2 regions of the Microbispora hainanensis genome follow, and region 1 is predicted to be linked to the other one. Evidence: predicted binding sites of a transcription regulator. Region 1 holds the regulator's gene; the other holds the start of a gene.

Region 1 (9,982 bases):
TCACCGAGGTGTACGCCACCGTGGCGGCGCCGAACACCGCCTCGCTGGCCGTGCTGAACGGGATCGGCTTCGAGCACGTGCGGGACGTGACCGAGGACGACGGAGGCGTCACCCACGTGCTGAGGCGCAGCCGGGCCACAGGGTGAACCGGTCGCTCCGCACAGCCGTGTATGGGACATGAGAAAGCTCTGGCTCGTGGCCCTCCTGTTCCTGGCGGTCGCCTGCGGAGGGACCTCCTCCACCTCGGCCTCACCCGAGCAGCCGGACGGCTCTCCCACCGGGACCGATGCCGATCAGGCCGTCAGCGTGCCGGCCGCGCCTGCCGCGCCGTCCGGCGCGCCGAGCGGCACCCCGTCTCCCGTGGCCCCGGCCGGGCCCACGCTGCACCCGCGCAAGGTGCCGTGGGAGAGCGCCACCCCCACCGACGACGGCAGGGCCCTCGACATCGTGTGGTGGTCCGGGGTGGAGCCCTGCAACGTGCTCGACCACGTCGAGGTGACCGAGACCGCGCGCGAGGTCACCGTCACCCTGTACGAGGGACAGGACCGGCGCTCGCCCGACGCCGTCTGCATCGCGATCGCGATCCTCAAGACCACGAAAGTGCAGCTCAAGGCCCCGCTCGGCGACCGGAAGGTCGTGGACGGCGCGAAGTAGAGAGGACAGACCGTACGAGTTCCCGGCCACGGGATGAAATCCGCGCGCTCCAGGGTTGAGCCACATAGACTCAAGACGATTGACAGACCCCTCGGCGGGGCTAGTATTTGAGTCTGACCGACTCAACTTTGACTACAAGGACGTACTCATGGCACGTGCGGTAGGTATCGACCTGGGGACGACCAACTCCGTCGTCTCGATCCTCGAGGGCGGCGAGCCCACGGTCATCGCGAACGCTCAGGGCTCGCGGACCACGCCGTCCGTGGTCGCGTTCGCGAAGAACGGCGAGGTTCTCGTCGGCGAGGTCGCCAAGCGGCAGGCGGTGACCAACGTCGACAGGACCATCCGCTCGGTCAAGCGCCACATGGGCACGAACTGGTCGATCGAGATCGACGGCAAGAAGTTCACGCCCCAGCAGATCAGCGCGTTCGTCCTGCAGAAGCTCAAGCAGGACGCCGAGGCGTACCTGGGCGAGAAGATCACCGACGCGGTGATCACCGTTCCGGCGTACTTCAACGACGCCCAGCGGCAGGCCACCAAGGAGGCCGGTCAGATCGCGGGCCTCAACGTGCTGCGCATCATCAACGAGCCCACCTCCGCGGCCCTGGCCTACGGCCTCGACAAGGAGAAGGACCAGACCATCCTGGTCTTCGACCTCGGCGGCGGCACCTTCGACGTGTCCCTGCTCGACGTCGGCCAGGAGGACGGGCACGGGTTCGTCGAGGTCAAGGCCACCAGCGGTGACAACCACCTCGGCGGCGACGACTGGGACCAGCGGGTCGTCGACGAGCTGGTGACCCGTTTCAAGAACGCGCACGGCGTCGACCTGGCCAAGGACAAGATGGCCCTCCAGCGTCTGCGCGAGGCGGCCGAGAAGGCCAAGATCGAGCTGTCGGCCCAGACCGAGACGACGATCAACCTGCCCTACATCACCGCCTCCTCCGAGGGCCCGCTGCACCTGGAGGAGAAGCTGACCCGGGCGGAGTTCCAGCGGATCACCGCCGACCTGCTCGAGCGCTGCAAGGGCCCGTTCCACCAGGTCATCAAGGACGCGGGGATCAAGGTCTCCGACATCGCCCACGTGGTCCTGGTCGGCGGTTCCACCCGCATGCCGGCCGTGTCGGAGCTGGTCAAGGAGCTGACGGGCGGCAAGGAGCCCAACAAGGGCGTGAACCCGGACGAGGTCGTCGCCATCGGCGCCGCGCTCCAGGCCGGTGTCCTCAAGGGTGAGGTCAAGGACGTCCTGCTGCTCGACGTCACCCCGCTCAGCCTGGGCATCGAGACCAAGGGCGGGATCTTCACCAAGATCATCGAGCGCAACACGACGATCCCGACCAAGCGCTCGGAGGTCTTCACCACGGCCGAGGACAACCAGCCGTCGGTGCAGATCCAGGTCTACCAGGGCGAGCGCGAGATCGCGGCGTACAACAAGAAGCTGGCCACCTTCGAGCTGACCGGCATCGCCCCGGCCCCGCGCGGCATCCCGCAGATCGAGGTCACCTTCGACATCGACGCGAACGGCATCGTGAACGTGTCGGCAAAGGACCTCGGCACGGGCAAGGAGCAGTCGATGACCATCACCGGCGGCTCGGCCCTCGGCAAGGAGGACATCGAGCGCATGATGCGCGAGGCGGAGTCCTACGCCGAGGAGGACAAGCGGCGTCGTGAGGAGGCCGAGGTCCGCAACAACGCGGACGCGCTGGCCTACCAGACGGAGAAGTTCCTCCGCGAGAACGACGAGAAGGTCCCGGCCGACGTCAAGACCGAGGTCAACGACTCGCTCGCCGAGCTGAAGAAGGCGCTGGAGGGCACCGACATCCCGGCCATCCGCACCGCCGCCGAGAAGCTCGCCACGGTCAGCCAGAAGATGGGCTCGGCCATCTACGCCCAGTCGCAGGCCGGCGCCGAGGGCGCCGCGCCCGGTGCGGACGCCGAGGGCGCCCAGGCGAAGGCCGACGAAGACGTGGTCGAGGCCGAGATCGTCGATGACGAGCGGGAGGGCGGCCGCAAGTGAGCCCGCGCGAGAACGGCTCCGAGGAGGAGCCGGTGATCCGCGACAACCGCAAGATCGACCCGGAGACCGGCAAGGCCCGCGAGTCCGCCGGGGAGGCCCCCGAGGCCGCCCCCGCGGACCAGGGCACGCAGGTGGCGGCGCCGGCCGAGGGGTCCGCGTCGGACCTGCTCGCCGAGCGCACCGCCGACCTGCAGCGGCTCCAGGCGGAGTTCAGCAACTACCGCAAGCGGGTCGAACGCGATCGGATCGCCGTCAGGGAACAGGCCGTCGCGAGCGTGCTCACCGAGCTGCTGCCGGTGCTCGACGACATCGGGCGCGCCCGCGACCACGGCGAGCTCACCGGCGGGTTCGCGAAGGTGAGCGAGTCGCTGGAGGCGGCCGTCGCCAAGCTGGGCCTGACCTCGTACGGCGCGAAGGGCGACCCCTTCGACCCGACCGTGCACGAGGCCCTGCTGCACAGCTACTCGGCGGAGGTGACCGAGGCGACGTGCGTCGAGATCCTCCAGCCGGGCTACCGGATCAACGACCGGATCCTGCGCGCCGCCCGCGTGGCCGTCGCGGAGCCGAGCGAGGAGGCCGCGGCGCCGGAGGAGACGGCGGCGGACTCCGGCGAGTCCGGCGAACCGGACGAGAACTGAAACCGCGGAGTCTCTCCCGATCGGCGAAGATCGGGAGAGACCCGCGAGGGCTGCCCGTGACGACACCCTCGGGGGCCTGCGCGGAAACACCGATTCACTCCCCTTTCGTGCGAAGGAAGCGATAGATGAGCACCAAGGACTACTTGGAAAAGGACTACTACGCCGTCCTTGGTGTGCCCAAGACCGCGAGCGCCGACGAGATCAAGAAGGCGTACCGCAAGCTCGCCCGCAAGTACCACCCCGACGCCAACCCGGGCAACAAGGAGACCGAGGAGAAGTTCAAGGAGGTCTCCGAGGCCTACGACGTGCTCTCCGACGTCAAGCGGCGCAAGGAGTACGACGAGGCGCGCACGCTGTTCGGGTCGGGCGTCGGCGGCTTCGCGGGAGCGGGGGGCCCGCGCGGCACCGGCGGCGGCTTCAACTTCGACCTCGGCGACCTGTTCGGCGGCTCGGGGTCGGGCGACCGGATCGGGGACCTGTTCGGGGGGCTGTTCAACCGGGGCGGAGCGGGCACGCGCACGACCACTGCCCGGCCACGGCGCGGCCAGGACGTCGAGTCGGAGGTGACGCTGACCTTCGGCGAGGCGGTCGACGGCAGCACCGTGTCCCTCCGGCTCACCAGTTCGGCCGCCTGCACCGCCTGCGGCGGCACGGGGGCGAAGGCGGGCACCACGCCACGGGTGTGCCCGACCTGCGAGGGAACCGGGGCGGCCAGCCGCAACCTCGGCAACTTCGCCTTCTCAGAGCCGTGCCGCGACTGCCGCGGCCGGGGCCTGGTGGTCGACGACCCCTGCCCCGTCTGCGAGGGCAGCGGGCGCGGCAAGAGCACCCGTACGATCCAGGCCCGCATCCCCGCCGGGGTCGGCGACGGCCAGCGCATCAGGATCAAGGGCAAGGGCGCGCCCGGTGAGAACGGCGGCCCGGCCGGCGATCTCTATGTGCTGGTCCACGTCAAACCGCACCCCGTGTTCGGGCGCAGCGGCGAGAACCTGACCGTCACGGTCCCCGTCACCTTCCCCGAGGCCGCGCTCGGCGCCGAGATCAAGGTGCCGACGCTCCGGGGGATGCCGGTGACCCTGCGCATCCCGGAGGGAACGCCCAACGGGCGCACGTTCCGGGTGCGCGGCCGTGGGGTCCCCCGCAAGGACGGCACGAAGGGCGACCTGCTGGTCACCGTCCAGGTCACGGTGCCCCAGCACCTCGACGACAAGGCCCGCGCGGCCCTTGAGGAGTTCAGGAACGCCACAGAGGGCCAGGACCTTCGCGAAGAGCTGATCAAGCAGGCCAGAAGCGAGTGAGCCGATGGATGCCAGGTTTTTCGACATCTCCGATGACACCCCCGTCTATGTGATCTCCGTAGCCGCCCAGCTGTCGGGGCTGCACCCGCAGACGCTGCGCCAGTACGACCGGCTCGGGCTCGTGAGCCCCGGCCGTACGGCGGGGCGGGGACGGCTGTACTCGACACGGGACATCGTGCTTCTGCGCGAGGTCCAGCGGCTCTCCCAGGAGCACGGCATCAACCTCGCCGGCATCAAGCGCATCCTCGAACTCGAAACCGAGAACATGCGCCTGCGCGAGGAGGTCACCCGGCTCAGGGGTGAGCTCACCATGCTGCGGGCACTGGTCCGCTACGAACTGCCACCGGCCTGACCGGCGAAACGAGGCATTCACATATGGACTACAAGTTCACCCAGAAGAGCCAGGAGGCCCTGTCCGCGGCCGTCCGGCGCGCCGCGGCCGACGGCAACCCCGAGGTCGCGCCCGCCCACCTGCTGACGACCCTGCTCGCGCAGAACGGCGGCATCGCCGGGTCGCTGCTGCAGGCCGTCGGAGCGGACCCGCGGCACCTGCGCGCCCAGGCCGAGGAGCTGCTCGACCGGCTGCCGAAGGCGCAGGGCTCCACGGTGAGCGCGCCGTCCAGCTCTCGTCAGCTGCTGACCGTGCTCAACACCGCGGCGCAGCGGGCCAAGCAGCTCGAAGACGAGTACGTCTCGACCGAGCACCTGCTCGTCGGGCTCGCCACCGACGGCGGGCAGGTCGCCGATCTGCTGAAGGCCGCGGGCGCCACGCCCAACGCGCTGCTGGAGGCGTTCGAGAAGGTCCGCGGGCACGCGCGGGTGACCAGCGAGACCCCGGAGGACACCTACCAGGCGCTGGAGAAGTACGGCGTCGACCTCACCGAGCGGGCGCGTTCCGGCAAGCTCGACCCGGTGATCGGCCGCGACAGCGAGATCCGCCGGGTCGTCCAGGTGCTGTCGCGCCGCACCAAGAACAACCCCGTGCTGATCGGCGAGCCCGGCGTCGGCAAGACCGCCGTGGTCGAGGGCCTCGCCCAGCGGATCGTCGCGGGCGACGTGCCCGAAAGCCTGCGCAACAAGCGCCTGGTCGCGCTCGACCTCGGCGCGATGGTCGCGGGCGCGAAATACCGCGGTGAGTTCGAGGAACGCCTCAAGGCCGTGCTCAACGAGATCAAGGAGAGCGACGGCCAGATCGTCACGTTCATCGACGAGCTGCACACGATGGTCGGCGCGGGCGCCGCCGAGGGCGCGATGGACGCCGGCAACATGCTCAAGCCCATGCTGGCCCGCGGCGAGCTGCGCATGATCGGCGCCACCACGCTCGACGAGTATCGCGAGCGCATCGAGAAGGACCCGGCGCTGGAGCGGCGGTTCCAGCAGGTCTACGTCGGCGAGCCGACGGTCGAGGACACGATCGCGATCCTGCGCGGGCTCAAGGGCCGCTACGAGGCGCACCACCAGGTGCAGATCTCCGACAGCGCCCTGGTCGCCGCCGCGACGCTGTCCGACCGCTACATCACCGCGCGGTTCCTGCCCGACAAGGCCATCGACCTGGTCGACGAGTCGATGTCGCGGCTGCGCATGGAGATCGACTCGCGGCCGGTGGAGATCGACCAGCTCCAGCGGATCGTCGACCGGCTGAAGATGGAGGAGCTCGCGCTCGCCAAGGAGACCGACGAGGCCAGCCGGCAGCGCCTGGAGAAGCTCCGCGAGGAGCTGGCCAACCGCCAGGAGGACCTCAACGCCCTGGTCAGCCGCTGGGAGCACGAGAAGGCCGGGCTCAACAAGGTCGGCGAGCTGAAAAAGCAGCTCGACGAGGCGCGCAGCGCGGCCGAGCGGGCCCAGCGCGACGGCGACTTCGAGGCGGCCTCCCGGCTCATGTACGGCGACGTGCCGCGGCTGGAGAAGGAGCTCGCCGAGGCCACCAAGGCGGCCGAGAAGGTGGAGGCCGAGGCCGAGCCGATGGTCAAGGAGGAGGTCGGGCCCGACGACATCGCCGAGGTCATCTCCTCGTGGACGGGCATCCCGGCGGGCCGGCTGCTGGAGGGCGAGACCGCCAAGCTGCTGCGCATGGAAGACGAGCTGGGCAAGCGCCTGATCGGCCAGCAGCAGGCCGTCCAGGCCGTCTCCGACGCCGTACGGCGGGCCCGGGCCGGCATCTCCGACCCCGATCGGCCGACCGGCTCGTTCCTCTTCCTCGGCCCCACGGGCGTCGGCAAGACCGAGCTGGCCAAGGCGCTCGCCGAGTTCCTGTTCGACGACGAGCGGGCCATGACCCGCATCGACATGAGCGAGTACGGCGAGAAGCACAGCGTGGCCCGGCTGGTCGGCGCGCCGCCCGGATATGTCGGCTACGAGGAGGGCGGCCAGCTCACCGAGGCCGTACGCCGCAGGCCCTACACCGTCGTGCTGCTCGACGAGGTCGAGAAGGCTCATCCCGAGGTCTTCGACATCCTGCTGCAGGTGCTCGACGACGGCCGGCTCACCGACGGGCAGGGCCGTACGGTCGACTTCCGCAACACGATCCTGATCCTCACCTCGAACATCGGCTCGCAGTTCCTCGTGGACCCCACGATGGAGAGCGCGGCCAAGCGCGAGGCGGTGATGAACGCGGTGCGGGGGTCGTTCAAGCCCGAGTTCCTCAACCGGCTCGACGACATCATCGTGTTCGACGCGCTCGGCACCGAGGAGCTGTCGCAGATCGTGGACCTGCAGGTCGCCCGGCTCGCCCGGCGCCTGTCCGACCGGCGGCTGACGCTGACCGTCACCCCCGCCGCCCGTGACTGGCTCGCGTTGACCGGCTACGACCCGTTGTACGGCGCGCGCCCGCTGCGCCGCCTGATCCAGACGGCCATCGGCGACAAGCTCGCCAAGGAGCTGCTGTCGGGGGCCATCCGGGACGGCGACGAGGTAATCGTCGACTTTGACGAGGCAGGGGACACGTTGACGATCCGGCCCTCTCGGTAAGGTCTTTCCCACCATTGAGGCAAGCGCGCCCCGCCCTATCCCCTCGCTGCTACGTTCGGCGTTCGTCGGACTACCGTACGCGATCAGGGGGACGTGGATGTCCAGGACATCACGAAGTATTCGAGGACGGTGCGTCGCACTCGCGGCGGTCACCGCCGGAGTGAGCTGGTTCGCCGGGGGCCCGGCGATGGCGAAGGACGGCGCGCTCGCCGACGCCTGCCGGGCCCAGGCCCACAACATGACGGCACGCGGCGTCACCGGCCATGACGTCACCGGCCGCGACCTCACGAGCGGGCTGACCAGCCTTCCGGCGGCGGGCGTGCTGAGCATCGCCGACGCGGCCGGGGCGGCGGCAGGGCAGGGACACAACTCGCTCCCCACCGGCTCCGCCACGGTCGCCCGCACCCTCCCGGCGCCCGCGGCGCTGCCGGCCGTGCCCGGCCCCCGTACGCTGCCGAACACGGCAACCGGCGCCACGGCGGCACTGCCCGCACCGGCGAGCGCCACGAAGACGCTTCCCACCGACGCCACCACCCTCTCGGCGCCCGCGAAGGCGGTCACCGCACCGGTGCACGGCGCCGCGGCCGGCGCAGCGGCCGTCGCCGACCGCCGCGCGGCCGCCGTGCCAGCGACCGACGCCAATAGCCTGTTCCCGGTCAGGAGCGCCGTGCCCCTCCTCGCCACCGCCCCCGCCAAGCCCAGCGCCGCGAACGGCTGCGCGCAGCAGGCGCTGCGGACCGCGCCGGCCGCCCGGGAGCGGGAGCACCCCGTCGCGCAGGGGCACCCGAAGAAGAGCCACCGCAATCCCAAGCCGCAGGACCAGCAGGCGGGCGCGAACTCCCGCGGCTCGGCGCCCCAGCAGCCGGGAACACAGCAGCCGGGCACGCAGAAGCCCGGGTCCCAGCAGGCCGGAGCGCAGAAGGCCGGAGCGCAGAAGCCGGGTCAGCGGCCGGAGGGGCGCAACCAGGGCAACCAGGGCGCTCTCGCACCCCAGGGCGTGTCCCACAGCACCAGCTCGCAGAGCGGCGCCTCGAGCCAGGAGCAGATCACCAAGACCTTCCCGGTGAAGGACCGCCGCCACCGCAAGGCGCACCACCCCCGCAAGCAGCCGGGCGCCGCCGCTCCCGCCCAGGCCGCCAACCAGGCGGGTCAGGCCGGGCGGCCCATGCCCGGCACGCGCAACACCGCCCTGGCCGAGGGCGAGCGCGTCAAGAAGGCCAAGGACAAGCGTCAGCGCGACGACGCCGCGCGCGGACGGGGGCCCGCCGTGGGCGTGGCGCCCGACCTGGCGGACGGCCGGCACGTGCCGCGGCTGCGTCCGCGCGAGTACCCCAGGGCGGCGTCGCACCAGCCGAACGGTGACATCACCGCCCCGGCCGCCCTCGCCAAGGTGACGGGCACGAACGCGGTGACCGACTTCGCCGCCACGACCGGCAAGAAGCTCCTGCCGTAGCCCTCGCCGTACGACGCTTAAGGACGGCGGCCTCGCGGCAGCGCAACCCTCGTCCGCGCGACCCACGTCCGCGCGACCGAAGACCGCGCGACCGAAGACCGCGCAAGCGCGGACACTGAAACGAAAACACCAGAACGAAGACGCTGCGACCGCAGACGCCGTGACCAAGGGGCCGTGACGCACGGCCCCTTTTCACATGCCTGCTGCACTTTTCCCATGCCTGCTGCACGAGCCCGACTACACGTGGCCCGGCTACACATGGCCCGGCTACACATGGCCCGGCTTCACGTGGCCCGGCTTCACGTGGCCCGACTGCACATGCCCCCCACCTGGACATGCACCCCACCTGGACATGCCCCGACCTCGCCTGCCCTCCACTGCGCACGTCCCGGTCGCGCATGCCCCGCCCGGCTTCACCTGGCCGGCTGCACATGCCTCCACCTGCACAAGGCCCCACTTGGACACGCCCTCCGCGTACCCTCCCGAAACCGATCCACAGGTCCTGAGCATTGCTCGCACATGGCCCCCAACTGGACATGGCTGAGTGTGCATGCGCCGCGCCGGCTGCCGTTCGTCACCGCCGGCGGCCCGCAGCGATGGCCGGGGCGCCGGAAGGGCTCAGCGGGAGACGTCGAGAAGGGCGTCGAGGTCGTCCTCGGGCAGGCCGAGATCGACCCGGATGCGATAGCGGGTGCGCAGCAGCGAGTCGCGGATGCCCGACCCCGTCGCGCCGCACGCGCGGATGCCGTCGGTGGCCCACCCGTGCGCCGCGTCGAGATCGCCGTACGCCATGAGCGTCTCGGCGATGGTCAGCGCGGTGGCCGGGTTCCAGTCCCCCGACCTGACGGCGGCGATCACCGCCCTGGCCTCCTCGGGCCGGTCGAGCTCGAACAGTGTGTCGGCGATTCCCGCCCGCGGGTCCACCGGCACCTCCCCGCCGTCCTCCAGAGCGCTCTGG
Region 2 (9,982 bases), 4.4 Mb from region 1:
CGTCGTAGCGGAAGGCCGAGGCCCGCGCGAGGGCGCCGATGTAGGTGAGCGCCTGCCGATAACCGGAGATCTCGCGCGCCACGGCCGCCGACGCCTCCAGGGGGTCCTCACCGGACATGATCGACTCGATGTCCTCGATGCTGGCGTGGTAGCCCTCGATGGAGTTGGACCCCTGGATCGCCCGCGCCTGCAACTGCCGCCGCAGCAGGCCGTCCCAGCGGTGCGGCTCGGCCAGCCGGTATCTCAGGTCCCGCCGCATCTCCTCGATCTCGGCGAGCACCTTCTCGTCCGCGGCCTCCAGTGCCGGTGTGGCGTACAACATCTGACCAGAACAGCATGGACGAATCATCCAGTCAAACGACTTGATGATTCGTCCATGCATGTGCGCGTCAGGACGCGGGGATGACCGAGCCCTTGAACGTGTCCTCGATGTACTTCTTCACCTCGGGGCCGGTCAGCAGCCCGGCCAGCGTCTTCACCCGCGGGTCGTTCTCGTGCCCCTGTGCGACCACCAGGCCGTTCGCGTACGGGTTGCCCTCGGCCTTCTCCAGCACCAGGGCGTCGGACGACGGGTTGAGGTTCGCCTCCAGCGCGTAGTTGCCGTTGATCACGGCGGCGTCCACGTCGTCGAGCGAGCGCGGGAGCTGGGCGGCCTCCAGCGGGCGGAAGGTCAGGTTCTTCGGGTTGCCGGTCACGTCGCGCTCGGTCGCGGCGGTGCCCACGCCGTCCTTCAGCGTGACCACGCCGTTGTCGGCGAGCAGCTTGAGCGCCCGGCCGAGGTTGGTGGCGTCGTTGGGCACGGCGACCGTGCCGCCCTGCGGCAGCGAGGCGAGGTCCTTGACCTTCCTGGAGTACAGGCCGAGCGGCTCCAGGTGCACCGGGGCGACGAAGCTCAGCTTCGTGCCCTTGGAGGCGTTGAAGTCGTCCAGGTAGGGCTTGTGCTGGAAGTAGTTGGCGTCAAGCTGGCCGTCCTGGAGCTGCAGGTTGGGCTGCACGTAGTCGCTGAACTCCACGATCTCCAGCTCCAGGCCCTTCGCGGCGGCCAGGTTGTCGGCCACGTACTTCAGGATCTGCGCGTGCGGCACCGGGCTCACCCCGACCTTGAGCGGGGCGTCCGCCGCCGCGGCCGCGCCGTCCGAGGACGAGGGCGAGGACGTGGAAGAGGACGAGGACCCGCAGGCGGACAGCACGAGCGCGACCACGGCGGCGATGACGAGGCCGAGCGTTCTACGCATGAGAAGACTCCTTCAGAGGGATCAACGGTGGGAAAGACGGCGGGCGACCGCGTCGCCCACGGTCTGTGCGAGCTGCACCACGACGACCAGGACGACCACGGTGACGACCATGAGCGTGGTCTCGAAGCGCTGATATCCGTAGCGGACGGCGAGGTCGCCGAGGCCGCCGCCGCCGATCACCCCGGCCATGGCCGAATAGGAGATCAGCGTCACGACGGTGACGGTCAGCCCGGCGACCAGGCCGGGCAGCGCCTCGGGCAGCAGGACGCGCGCCACGATCGTCACGCGGCCCGCCCCCATCGCCTCGGCCGCCTGCACGACGTCGCGGCCCACCTCGCGCAGCGCCGTCTCGACCAGCCGGGCGAAGAACGGCACCGCGCCGATCGTCAGCGGGACCACCGCGGCGGCGGTCCCGATCGTGGTACCGGTGAGCAGGCGGGTGACCGGGATGACCGCGATCATGAGGACGATGAAGGGCAGCGACCGCCCGACGTTGACGACCAGCCCGAGCACGCGCCGTACGGCGGGCGCGGGGAACAGCCCGCCCCGGTCCGTCCCGGCGAGGCAGACGCCGAGCGGCAGCCCGAACAGTACGGTGAACAAGGTGGACCAGCCCACCATCACGGCGGTCTGCCCGGTGGCCTCCCACAGCAGGGGGCTCATCTCCGACCAGGTCATGCGTCCTCCTCCACCAGCAGCCCGCGCTCACGCAGCTCCGCGAGGGCGGCGGCCGCGCCGGCTCCGGTGATCCGCAGCCGCAGCCGGCCCGCCGGGACCCCGGCGACCTGTTCGACCGCGCCCGCGACGACGGCGACGTCCACGTCGTGCGTACGGGCGAGTCGCGACAGCAGGGCCGGGTCCGCCGCCAGGGCGACCGTCACGGCGCCGGGCTCGGCGGGCGGCAGCGGGAACAGCTCGGCCGCCAGGCGCGACCCGGGGGTGGCGAGCAGCTCGGGGATGGGGCCCGCCTCGGAGATCCGCCCGTCGCTCATGATCGCCACCGAGTCGCAGACGGCCTTGATGACGTCCATCTCGTGGGTGATGAGCAGGATGGTCAGCCCCAGCTCGCGGTTGAGCCGCCGGAGCAGGGCGAGGATCGACTGGGTCGTGGCGGGGTCGAGCGCCGAGGTGGCCTCGTCCGACAGCAGCACCGACGGCTCGGCGGCGAGCGCCCGCGCGATGCCGACCCGCTGCTTCTGGCCGCCGGACAACTGCGCCGGGTAGGCCCCGGCGCGGTCGGCCAGGCCCACGAGGTCGAGCATCTCCGCGACGCGCCGGGCCCGGGCGGCCCGGCCGACGCCCATGACCTCCAGCGGGAAGGCCACGTTGCCCGCCACCGTGCGTGACGACAGCAGCGCGAAGTGCTGGTGGATCATGCCGATGCGCTGGCGGGCCCGGCGCAGGTCGGCCGCGCCGAGGGCGGTCAGCTCGCGTCCGTCCACCGTGACCACGCCCTCGTCGGGACGTTCGAGCAGGTTGACGCAGCGCAGCAGGGTGCTCTTGCCGGCGCCGCTGCGCCCGAGCACGCCGAAGACCTCGCCCTTGCCGACGTGGAGGTCCACGCCGTCGAGCGCGACGACGTCGCCGTAGGCCTTGCGCAGGCCGGAAACGGTGATCACTTGCTGTCCTTCTGGGGCGTGATCCGGCGCAGGATCGGATCGGGCAGCGGGGAGAGCGTCATCAGGGGGAATGCCTTCGTGGAGGAGGGGTGCGGGCGGCGGGAGACTCAGGCCGCGGGACAACACCCCTGCTCAGGCGGGTTCATCGGGTTCGATACGCTCACAGGCGGCTGAAACGGTTGTGAGGCCAATCCTTATTCCATACCGGGAATGTGTGCTTAGTCACAGCAGAAGGCCCGCGCCTCCGGGACGGAGACGCGGGCCGTGCGGAACCGGTCAGGCGACCGCCTGCCGGGCGACCGTCGCCGGGGTGAGGGCCAGGTCGAGCACCTCGCGCACGTCGCTCACCGCGTGGACGGTGAGGTCGGCGAGCACCTCGGCCGGCACGTCGTCGAGGTCGGGCTCGTTGCGCGCCGGGATGAGCACGGTGGTGATCCCGGCCCGGTGGGCGGCCAGCAGCTTCTGCTTGACCCCGCCGATCGGCAGCACCCGCCCGGTGAGCGACACCTCGCCGGTCATCGCCACGTCGGCGCGGACCGGCCGGCCCGACAGCAGCGAGGCCAGGGCGGTGGTCATCGTGACACCCGCCGACGGGCCGTCCTTGGGCACCGCGCCCGCGGGCACGTGGATGTGCACCGACCTGTCCTTGAGCGACCCGACCGGCAGCTCCAGCTCGGCGCCCCGCGACCGCAGGAAGGACAGCGCGATCTGCGCCGACTCCTTCATCACGTCGCCGAGCTGACCGGTCAGCGTCACCCCGGTCGCCCCGGTCTCCGGATCGGCCAGCGACGCCTCGACGTGGAGGACGTCACCGCCCGCCCCGGTCACCGCGAGACCGGTCGCCACGCCCGGCACCGCCGTACGCTGCCGGGCCTCCGGCAGGGACGACTCGGGCACGTGGCGCGGCCGGCCCAGGTAGGAGACCAGATCGTCGGCCGTGACCGTCAGCGGGAGCTCGGCCTCGCCGAGGGCGAGCTGCGCCGTCACCTTGCGCAGGATCCGGGCGATCGAGCGTTCGAGGGAGCGGACGCCGGCCTCGCGGGTGTACTCGCCCGCCAGGCGGCGCAGCGCCGCGTCCTCCACCGTCACGTCGTCGGCGGTGAGGCCCGCCTTCTCCAGGTTGCGCGGGAGCAGGTGGTCGCGGGCGATGGCGACCTTCTCGTCCTCGGTGTAGCCGTCGAGCGTGACGATCTCCATGCGGTCGAGCAGCGGCCCCGGCACCTGCTCCAGCACGTTCGCGGTGGCGAGGAACAGCACGTCGCTCAGGTCGAGCTCGACCTCCAGGTAGTGGTCGCGGAACGTGTGGTTCTGCGCCGGGTCGAGCACCTCCAGCAGCGCCGCCGTCGGGTCGCCCCGGTAGTCGGCGCCGACCTTGTCGATCTCGTCGAGCAGCACGACCGGGTTCATCGAGCCCGCCTCGCGGATCGCCCGGACGATACGGCCGGGCAGCGCCCCCACGTACGTGCGCCGGTGGCCGCGGATCTCCGCCTCGTCGCGGACGCCGCCGAGCGCGACGCGGACGAACTTGCGGCCCATGGCGCGGGCGACCGACTCACCGAGCGAGGTCTTGCCGACGCCGGGAGGGCCGGCCAGCGCGAGGACCGCGCCGCTGCGCCGGCCGCCGACCACGCCGAGGCCCTGGTCGGCCCTGCGCTTGCGCACCGCGAGGTATTCCACGATGCGGTCCTTCACGTCGGTCAGGCCCGTGTGGTCGGCGTCGAGCACCGCGCGGGCCCCGGCGATGTCGTAGGAGTCGGTCGTGCGGACGTTCCACGGCATGTCGAGCACGGTGTCGAGCCAGGTGCGGATCCAGCCGCTCTCGGGCGACTGGTCGGAGGTCCGCTCCAGCTTGCCGACCTCCTTCAGCGCGGCCTCCCTGACCTTCTCCGGCAGGTCGGCGGCCTCGATGCGGGCGCGGTAGTCCTCCTCCTCGTCGGAGGGGTCGCCGTTGAGCTCGGCGAGCTCCTTACGGACGGCCGCGAGCTGCTGGCGGAGCAGGAACTCCCGCTGCTGCTTCTCCATGCCCTCCTGGACGTCCTTGCGGATGGTCTCGGCGACGTCCATCTCCGCGAGGTGGTCGCGGGCCCAGCCGACCAGCTTGTCGAGGCGCTCGGCCGGGTCGTTGAGCTCCAGCAGCAGCAGCTTCTGCTGCGTGGTCAGCCAGGGGGCGTAACCGGAGCTGTCCGCGAGGACCGCGGGCTCCTTGATCTGGTTGACGGCGTCGACGACCTGCCACGCGCCCCGCTTCTGCAGGATCGTGGTGGTCAGGGTCTTGTATTCCTTGGCGAGCTCCTCGGCCCTGGGCCCGGCCGGGACCGGTTCGAGCACGGTCGCCTCGACCCACAGCGCCGCGCCGGGGCCGGTGGTGCCGGTGCCGACCCGCATGCGGTCGACGCCGCGGACCACGGCCGCGGGCTCGCCGCCCGGCAGCCGGCCGACCTGTTCCACGACGGCGCTCACCCCAACCGGGCCGTAGCGGCCGTCTATGCGGGGCACCAGCAGGACCGTGCTCTCGCCACTGGCGCGGGCGGCGTCGATGGCGGCGCGGACCTCGGAGTCCGACAGATCGAGAGGCACGACCATGCCGGGCAGGACGACCTCGTCGTCGAGCGGAAGGACGGGAAGGATCTGGGACATCAGCACTCCACTAGGTTGAGTTATGTCGGCTCAACTAACAGGAGTCCGATCCTGTTCCCTGTTCTGCGTCAGTTCGCTGTGAGCGATCGTAATTGTGTAATCCGGCTTGCCGTGAGGGTCGGGCCACTGCTCCGGGTAACGCATGATGGCGTCCATGACATCCGGAAATATCCGGCTCCGCTCGGCGCCAGGCCGGTGGGTGCTGGTCACCACGGTCCTCGGGTCGGGCATGGCCACACTCGACGGCACCGTGGTCAACGTGGCCCTGCCCGCTCTCGGGCGCGACCTGCACGCCGGGATGTCCGGCCTCCAGTGGACCGTGAACGCGTACACGCTCACGATGGCCGCGCTGATCCTGCTGGGCGGGTCGCTGGGCGACCGGCTGGGCAGGCGGAAGATCTTCGTCACCGGGGTGGTCTGGTTCGCCCTGGCCTCCGCGCTCTGCGGGGCCGCGCCCAGCACGCCGGTGCTCGTGCTCGCTCGCGCGCTCCAGGGCATCGGCGGGGCCCTGCTGATCCCCGGGTCCCTGGCGATCATCCAGGCGAGCTACGTGCCGGACGACCGGCCGCGCGCCGTCGGCGCCTGGTCGGGGCTGGGCGGCGTGGCCGCCGCGCTCGGGCCGTTGTTCGGCGGCTGGCTCGTGGAGACGGCGGGCTGGCGCTGGGTGTTCCTGCTCAACCTGCCACTCGCGGCCGTCGTGGCCGGCGTCGCCACCCGCCACGTGCCCGAGACCCGCGACCCCGGGTCGAACGGCCGCTTCGACGTGCTCGGCACCGTCCTCGCCGCACCCGCGCTGGCCGGGCTGACGTACGGGCTGATCCTGGCGGGCGACGGGCTGGTGCCGCTGGCCGCCGGGATCGTCCTGTCCATCTGTTTCGTGGTCGTGGAGATCCGGCGCTCTCCCCGGTCGCTCGTCCCGGTGGGGGTCTTCGCCTCGCGGGAGTTCACCGCGGTCAACGTCGTCACGCTGGTCATGTACGCCGCGATGGGCCTGGTGTTCTTCCTGCTGGTCGTCCAGCTCCAGGTGTCGGCCGGGTTCTCCCCGATCGCCGCGGGGTCGGCGATGCTCCCGGTGACGATCCTCATGCTGCTGCTGTCGCCCCGGGCGGGCGACCTGGCCAAGCGGGCAGGCCCGCGCCTCCCCATGACGGCGGGCATCCTCCTGTGCGCGGCCGGGCTGCTGCTGATGAGCCGTATCGCCCCGGACGCGTCCTATCTCGCCGACGTGCTGCCGGCGGCGGTCGTGTTCGGGCTCGGCCTGTCCGCCGCCGTCGCCCCGCTCACCGCGACCGTGCTCGCCACCGCGGAGGATCGGTACGCGGGCGTGGCCAGCGGGATCAACAACGCCCTGGCCCGGACGGGCGGCCTGCTGGCCGTCGCCGCCGTCCCGCCGCTGGTGGGCCTGACGGGGGCCGCCTACGACTCCCCTGCGGCGTTCACCCGGGGGTTCCACACCTCGATGCTGGCCGCCGCGGCCATGATGGCCGTCGCGGCGGCCCTCACGTTCGTCACGATCAGGCGGAACGTGCTCGTGTCCGCGCCCGAGCCACCCGCTCCCGGCTGCCCGGTCGAGGCGCCACCCCTCACCTGACGCCCCGCCGGACGCTCCCTAGGTCAGCAGCGTCTTGAGCTCCTCGCGCAGGGCGGCGGCGTCGCGGAAGTGGACGGCGGCCAGCCCCACCCTCTTGGCCGCCGCGACGTTCTGCTCCCGGTCGTCCACGAAGACGAGATCGCCGGGGGCCGCCCCGAGCCAGGCCACGGTCTCGTGGAAGATCTCCGGCTCCGGCTTCACCAGGCCCATCCGGCCGCTGTAGAACCTCGGGCCGATCGGCCGCATGAACGGCAGCGTGTCGATCGTCTCGGCGATGCAGACCGGCATGTTGGACAGCAGCGCCATGGGCACCCCGACGCCGGCCAGCTCGTCGATGATCGCCACGGTCTCCTCGTTGGGCCGCGACCAGCTCGCCGTGTCGAGGGCGACGACCGCGTCCAGCTCGGCCCCGCCCATCGGCCTGCCGTACACGTGGGACCAGTACGCGGCCGGGTCGAGCGTGCCCCGGTCGAAGTCGAGCCGCGCCGCCCAGTAGCGGTCTTCGAACCCCGGATCACCTCCCGCCATGCGCGCGACGTCTTCGGGGTCCTGGGGAAGCGACACGACGTTGCCGTAGTCGAAAAGCACAGTCTTCATGGTCGTACGAGCATAACCCGTGTGCGGAATCAGGTCACATAGGGCTTGAGGAACTCGTTGGCGCTCCCACAGCGCAGGTAGTTGCGCACGGTGTGGAAGTCGAGCCAGTCGATGTCGCAGGAGACGTCCCGTTCGACGCCGTCGAAGCACGACGCCAGCACGGCCGGGATGGCGGCGATGTCGTCCTTGTCGGCGATGTTGATCCAGCGGCGCACCCCCGGCGGGCGCGCCCCGCGCCCGCGCACCGGGACCGGCGCGAGCCGCTCGAAGACGACGCCGCGCATGCCTAGCGGGCTGCCCAGCGTCACCAGCAGCTCGACGGAGAGGTCGGGATGGGCCCACAGCGCCTCGTACGTCACGACGCTGCCGAGCGAGTGGGCGACCACCACGCGGGGGCGGCGCCTGCGGACGACCTCGGCGACCGCCTCGCGGGCCCGCACGCGCGGGTCGCCGCCGCCCAGGTAGGCGGCCACCTCCGGGCAGAAGTCCTCGGCGAACCGCACCGCCTGCGGGCCCATCCTCGTCAGCAGCCACTCGGCCAGCCGGTGGGCGAGACCGGTGAGCGACTCCCCCGCCGCCTCGCGGAACGGGCCGCCGAGCTGGACCGCCCAGTCGGCGAGGACCAGCTTGGCGGGCGTCGCCATCTGCCGCGGCGGCTTCGGCGGGCCGCCGTGCAGGTGGTGGGCGTAATAGGCGATCTCGGCGAAGTATTCGCCCGTGCCGTCCGCCCGGCCGTTGAGTCCCTGGTGCAGATAGGTGTTCCACTTGGCCCGCACGGCCTCGGCGGCGCCGCCCGCCGACCCGCCGGCCTCCTCGAAGTAGTGGTATTTGCCGATGCCGTGGACGCCCACGATCGAGGTCATGCTCCCGCCCATCCCTGTCGCCCCGGTGCCCGGGGCCCGCCGGATTCCGGGGGCCACTGTGCACGACGCGATCGGCCGCGACAACCACACGCCGCGTTTACGGTGATAAATGGAGAGTGGTGGCGATATTCACCCCGATAAGTTGGGCGTCCCGTCCGTTCGTCGAGGGAGAGAACCCATGTCAGGCCCGTTGCACGTGCGCGGCTCGATCGTCGTGCCCGAAGCGGAGCTCGCCTGGCGTTTCTCCCGCTCGTCCGGGCCGGGCGGCCAGGGCGTCAACACCACCGACAGCCGGGTCGAGCTGAGCTTCGACCTCGCGCGCACCACCGCCCTCGGCCCGGTGCTCAGGGCCCGCGCGCTCGAACGGCTCTCCGCCCGCGCGGTGGACGGCGTGATCACGATCGCGGCCTCGGAGTACCGCTCCCAACTGCGCAACCGGGAGGCCGCGCGGGAGCGGCTCGCCGCCCTCCTCCGCGACGCCATCGCGCCGCCGCCCAAGCGGCGCCGTCCCACCAAGCCGTCCAAGGGCGCGGTCGAGCGCCGTCTGGCGGCCAAGAAGCACCGCTCCGACCTCAAGCGCCTGCGCCGTACGGGCGACTGAGCCGCGCGGCGCTGTCGCGCAGGTGCGCGATGCCCATGTCCAGCGCCGCCTCCAGGTGAACGAGCCGGCCGGTGGACAGGTGGAGCAGCACCCCGCCCTGGATCCCCGCGAGCAGCGCGGCCGCCGCCCGCCCGGGATCGATGCCCGGGTCGATCTCGCCCGCGGCCTGCATGTGCCGCACGCCGGCGGCGATCTCCGCCTCCCACCGGAGCATCAGCTCGGTCACCACCGCCTGGGCGCCCGGTGTGCTCTGGCCCACCTGCGACATCACCACGTTGAGCGGGCACTGCGGCCCCTGCTCGCGGTAGCGCTCCACGAGGCGGTCACGCCAGGCCTGCCAGGCCGCCCACGAGGTGAGCTCGCCGAGGTAGGGCTGCTGGTCGGCGAGCACCCGGTCGGCCTCGAAGCGGGCCACCGCCAGCAGCAGCTCCTCCTTGCCGCCCGGGAAGTAGTGGAACAGCTGGCTCTTGCTGGTGCGGGTCCGGGCGCGCACGTCGTCGAGGGTGGTGTCCATCACCCCGCGCTCGCGGATCGTCTCGGCCGCGCCCTCGACGATCCGCTGCCGCGTGGCGGCCCCCTTCGCGGTCAGCGCCCCCATCGCACCCTCCCTTATTTTGGACTTGCCGGTCCATTTTGCCGCAGGCAGCATGAGCGCCGCACCTCGTCTCACGCACCACGTCTCACAAGGAGATTTCCCATCATGGAACACCTGCGGAACCGCACCGCCCTCGTCACCGGCGCCACCGACGGCATCGGCGCCGCCATCGCCCGCGCGCTCGCCGCGGAGGGAGCCATGGTCGTGGTCCACGGCCGCGACCCGGCCAGGGGAGAGAAGGTGG

Evidence for each region. Region 1 encodes HspR, which represses chaperone genes until heat shock. Its sites were predicted from a motif close to ANTTGAGTCNNNNNGACTCAANT; they were not measured.
Region 2: the regulator HspR is predicted to act here: its motif matches at 5,505-5,527, upstream of lon (endopeptidase La).

What each region holds. Positions count from the first base shown of each region.
Region 1 is NZ_CP108086.1:2,821,257-2,831,238, reverse strand. Features, by position in the region: gene OHB01_RS13215 (GNAT family N-acetyltransferase) at 1-146, shown strand, start outside; gene OHB01_RS13210 (hypothetical protein) at 178-654, shown strand; gene dnaK (molecular chaperone DnaK) at 803-2,668, shown strand; gene grpE (nucleotide exchange factor GrpE) at 2,665-3,306, shown strand; gene dnaJ (molecular chaperone DnaJ) at 3,432-4,604, shown strand; gene OHB01_RS13190 (heat shock protein transcriptional repressor HspR) at 4,609-4,956, shown strand; gene clpB (ATP-dependent chaperone ClpB) at 4,980-7,571, shown strand; gene OHB01_RS13180 (hypothetical protein) at 7,669-9,024, shown strand; gene OHB01_RS13175 (hypothetical protein) at 9,643-9,982, opposite strand, start outside.
Region 2 is NZ_CP108086.1:7,260,112-7,270,093, forward strand. Features, by position in the region: gene OHB01_RS33210 (Fic family protein) at 1-322, opposite strand, end outside; gene OHB01_RS33215 (MetQ/NlpA family ABC transporter substrate-binding protein) at 390-1,235, opposite strand; gene OHB01_RS33220 (methionine ABC transporter permease) at 1,257-1,913, opposite strand; gene OHB01_RS33225 (methionine ABC transporter ATP-binding protein) at 1,910-2,854, opposite strand; gene lon (endopeptidase La) at 3,131-5,491, opposite strand; gene OHB01_RS33235 (MFS transporter) at 5,646-7,082, shown strand; gene OHB01_RS33240 (HAD family hydrolase) at 7,101-7,679, opposite strand; gene OHB01_RS33245 (hypothetical protein) at 7,709-8,542, opposite strand; gene arfB (alternative ribosome rescue aminoacyl-tRNA hydrolase ArfB) at 8,721-9,143, shown strand; gene OHB01_RS33255 (TetR/AcrR family transcriptional regulator) at 9,115-9,741, opposite strand; gene OHB01_RS33260 (SDR family NAD(P)-dependent oxidoreductase) at 9,844-9,982, shown strand, end outside.